Regions from separate parts of the Bradyrhizobium sp. B025 genome, predicted to be linked through region 2. Evidence: predicted binding sites of a transcription regulator. Region 2 holds the regulator's gene; the other holds the start of a gene.
What was found. Region 2 encodes LexA, which represses DNA repair genes until DNA is damaged. Its sites were predicted from a motif close to TGTTCNNNNTGTGTTCNG; they were not measured.

Region 1: a site for LexA is predicted at 903-920, ahead of ruvC (crossover junction endodeoxyribonuclease RuvC). Genes of this name have one in related genera too.

Annotation. Positions count from the first base shown of each region.
Region 1 is NZ_CP170150.1:955,801-957,997, forward strand. It holds gene ACE10W_RS04535 (YebC/PmpR family DNA-binding transcriptional regulator) at 1-709, shown strand, start outside; gene ruvC (crossover junction endodeoxyribonuclease RuvC) at 951-1,478, shown strand; gene ruvA (Holliday junction branch migration protein RuvA) at 1,664-2,197, shown strand, end outside.
Region 2 is NZ_CP170150.1:4,628,816-4,631,012, forward strand. It holds gene glp (gephyrin-like molybdotransferase Glp) at 1-721, shown strand, start outside; gene lexA (transcriptional repressor LexA) at 897-1,592, shown strand; gene ACE10W_RS21420 (hypothetical protein) at 1,880-2,080, shown strand.

The sequences.
Region 1 (2,197 bases), 3.7 Mb from region 2:
CAAGGGGCGGCAGGATGCCCAGAAGTCGAAGCTGTTCGGCAAGCTGGCGCGGGAAATCACCGTCGCCGCCAAGCTCGGCACGCCCGACCCCGCCATGAACCCGCGCCTGCGCGCCGCCGTGATCGCCGCGCGCGCGGAGAACATGCCGAAGGACAATATCGAGCGCGCCATCAAGAAGGCGCTCGGCAGCGACGGCGAGAACTATGACGAGATCCGCTACGAGGGCTATGGCCCCGGCGGCGTCGCCGTCATCGTCGAGGCGCTGACCGACAACCGCAACCGCGCCGCCTCCGACATCCGCTCCTTCTTCACCAAGTCGGGCGGCAATCTCGGCGAAACCGGTTCGGTCTCCTTCATGTTCGACCGCACCGGCATCATCGAATACGACCGCAGCGTCGCTTCCGACGACGCGGTGCTCGATGCCGCGATCGAGGCCGGCGCAGACGACGTCGTCTCCGGCGAAAGCGGCCACGAGATCTACGCCTCGACCGAAGGCTATCGCGACGTTGCCAAGGCGCTGGAAGCCAAGTTCGGCGAGCCGCGCAAGGCCGCGCTGATCTGGAAGCCGCAGAACACGGTCGCCGTCGATGACGAGACCGGCGAGAAGCTGCTCAAGCTGATGGACCTGCTCAACGAGCACGACGACGTCCAGAACGTCTACGCCAATTTCGAGGTGTCGGACGCGCTTGTTGCCAAGATGGGCGGGTAGGGGACACACACGAACGGTGCGCTCCCTCGCCCCGCTCTGCGGGGAGAGGGTTGGGGTGAGGGGCTGTTTCCGCGTCGGCGGTGATAGAGGGACTCGTGGAGAGTCCCCTCACCCGGAATCCGCGCTTCGCGCGCATTCCGGCCTCTCCCCGCAAGCGGGGAGAGGCGAAGAGCGACACTTCCCCTGTTACTTCCGTTCTGTTTCTGTTTCCCCCGCCGCAGCCAGCCGCTATCACTGGCCCATGACTGCGCTCCTGATTCGTGGCCCCGTTCGCATCATCGGCATCGACCCTGGCCTCCGCCGTACCGGCTGGGGCGTGATCGAGGCTGAGGGCAACCGCCTGATCTATGTCGCCTGCGGTTCGGTGGAACCGCCGGACGACCTGCCGCTGTCCAGCCGCCTGCTCGCGATCCACGAAGGGCTCGCCTCTGTCCTGTCCGATCACAAGCCGATGGAAGCTGCCGTCGAGCAGACTTTTGTGAACAAGGACGGCGTTGCGACGCTGAAACTCGGCCAGGCCCGGGGCGTCGCCATGCTGGCGCCCGCAATGTTCGGCATCAGCGTCGCCGAATATGCGCCGAACCAGGTGAAGAAGACTGTGGTCGGTGCCGGCCATGCCGACAAGCAACAGATCGCGATGATGCTGAAGATATTGCTGCCGAAAGCCGAGCCGCCGTCAGCCGACGCTGCCGACGCGCTCGCCATCGCCATCACACACGCCCATCACCGCCAGAGCACGGCGCTCAGGCTGAAGGTGGTGGGAGTTTAAGTTCGAGTCATGAGGCGCAACATGAGCCGCACGCACACTCTTCTCCCTCCCCCCTTGTGGGGGAGGGTTGGGGAGGGGGGCAGCCCCGGGCGCCGGCGTCTGTGGCTTACCCCCCTCCCGGATCGCCTTCGGCGATCCGACCTCCCCCACAAGGGGGGAGGTAACAAGAAGAGCGCTGCGCAATCATGATCGGCAAGCTGAAGGGCCTGATCGATTCCTACGGCGAGGATTTCGTCATCCTCGACGTCGGCGGCGTCGGCTACCAGGTGCACTGCTCGACGCGCACGCTGCAGCATCTGCCGTCGCCCGGCGAGGCCGCCGTGCTGTCGATCGAGACCTATGTCCGCGAGGACCAGATCAAGCTGTTCGGCTTCCGCACCGACCAGGAGCGTGAATGGTTTCGCCTGCTCCAGACCGTGCAGGGTGTCGGCGCCAAGGTCGCGCTCGCGGTGCTCGGCACGCTGGCGCCCTCCGACCTCGCCAATGCGATTGCGCTGCGCGACAAGGCCGCGGTGGCACGCACGCCGGGCGTCGGCCCCAAGGTCGCCGAGCGCATCGTCACCGAATTGAAGGACAAGGCGCCGGCCTTCGCCAATGTCGATCCCGCCGTGGTGCATCTTGCCGGTGCCGTCGACGACCAGCGCGCGCCGCGCCCGGTGGCGGATGCGATCTCTGCGCTGGTCAATCTCGGCTATGGCCAGCCGCAGGCCGCCGCGACC
Region 2 (2,197 bases):
CCATCCAGACCTGCCCATCCGCCGCCGTCCGAAGGTCGCGATCCTCGCCACCGGCGACGAGCTGGTGATGCCGGGCACCACGCCGGGCCCCGGCCAGATCGTCTATTCCAACGGCTATGCCCTGCACGCCCTCGCCCGCCAGGAGGGCGCAGATACCATCGACCTCGGCGTTGCCGCCGATACGCTGGAGGCCACCACAGCCGGCATCCGCCGTGCCCGAGAGAGCGGCGCCGACATCCTGATCACGATCGGCGGCGCCTCGGTCGGCGACCACGATCTGGTCCAGCAGGCGCTGAAGGCCGAAGGCATTGCGATGGCGTTCTGGAAGATCGCGATGCGGCCGGGCAAGCCGATGATGCACGGCCGGCTAGGGGCGATGGGGGTGATCGGCCTGCCCGGCAATCCCGTGTCGTCCTATGTGTGCGGCTTCCTGTTCATGGTGCCGTTGATTCGCGCCCTGTCGGGCCGCGCCGTGATTCACCATCGTCGCGAGCGCGCCGTGCTCGGCCGCGATGTCGGCGCCAATGACCAGCGCGAGGACTATCTTCGTGCGCGCCTGGAGCGGCGCGACGACGGCATGCTTGTCGCCCTTCCCGTCAATCATCAGGATTCCTCGCTGCTTGCGAATCTCGCTGCGGCGCAGGCACTTCTCGTGCGCGCGCCGTTCGCGCCGAAGGCCGAGGCAGGCGCGCCTTGCGAGGTGCTGCGACTGCCCGCCTGAACGCACTGGTCCTGCGCGTTCCGCGAACTTTGTCGCGTTCACGGTAAATTAAGCAGTTGCGGAACACATATCGAACATATAGTGTCCGTTCATGATTTGTTTCGAGCATCTGGCGGCTCGCCGCTGAATTCACCGTCTCGGAATCGAACGACATCAACCGGGGGATTTGGTCGAGATGTTAACGCGCAAACAATACGAGCTTCTGCGATTCATCAGCGAGCGTTTGAAGGAAAGCGGTGTGCCGCCCTCCTTCGACGAGATGAAGGACGCGCTCGACCTGCGCTCGAAGTCGGGCATCCATCGCCTGATCACCGCACTGGAGGAGCGCGGCTTCATCCGGCGCCTGCCCAACCGGGCCCGCGCGATCGAGGTGATCAAGCTGCCCGAGCTGCAGGCCGCCGCTGGCAACCGCCGTGGCTTCACGCCGAGCGTCATCGAGGGCAATCTCGGCAAGGTGCGAGCGAGCTCCAGCGCGGACGAGGGCGAACGCCCCGTCGCGGTGCCGGTGATGGGCCGCATCGCGGCCGGCACGCCGATCGAAGCGTTGCAGACCCGCAGCCACACCATCAGCGTACCGCCCGACATGCTCGGCTCGGGCGAGCACTACGCGCTCGAAGTGCGCGGCGACTCGATGGTCGAAGCCGGCATCCTCGACGGCGACATGGCGCTGATCCAGCGCAATGAGAGCGCCGACACCGGCGACATCGTGGTGGCGCTGATCGACGACGAGGAAGCGACGCTGAAGCGCTTCCGCCGCCGCGGCGCCTCGATCGCGCTCGAGCCCGCCAATGCGGCCTATGAGGTCCGCATCCTGCCGCCCAACCGAGTGAAGATTCAGGGCAAGCTGATCGGCCTGTACCGGAAGTACTGAGCATGATCCGGACTGGAGAGCCGCGTTAGCGCAAAGTGCGCAGCGGTTTTCCCTCGCGACAAGCGCAGGACGCGCTTGCGCGGAGATCATGCTCAAGCAATCACCTAAGCGCGGCCCGCCGGTTGGCGACCCGCGTCGTTGACGATTGGAGCGGACGATTGTCCGCTCCGGCTGGATAGTCTTTCTGGTTTTGCTCAGATTATCCGGCCCCTCTCTAGCGCTACATCCTCGCGACGCCGCACGAAGCCCTCATCGCTTCGTGGCCCTGGAGATCGAGGAGGCAATCAATGCGCAAGATCGTTTTGAGCACCGTCACGGTGGCGCTGATCGCAGCATCCGCGTCGGCATCGCAAGCCTTCGCCGCGCAGTCGCACCATGCCCGCAAGGCAACGCCGACGACGGCGAGCGAGCAATTGCGCAACGCCGTCGCGCAGCCGTCGCAACCCGCCTGGCAATATTCGGGCTGGTCGGCACCTGCTGGTCGCTGACGAAGATGCACGCCAAATGCACGGAAGCGGTTTTTGTTCCTGACGCATTTGAAAAAGATATTGTGATGGCAGCCTGCGAAGCCAAGCCGCAGATTTGCCTACAACCGAGAAGACGCT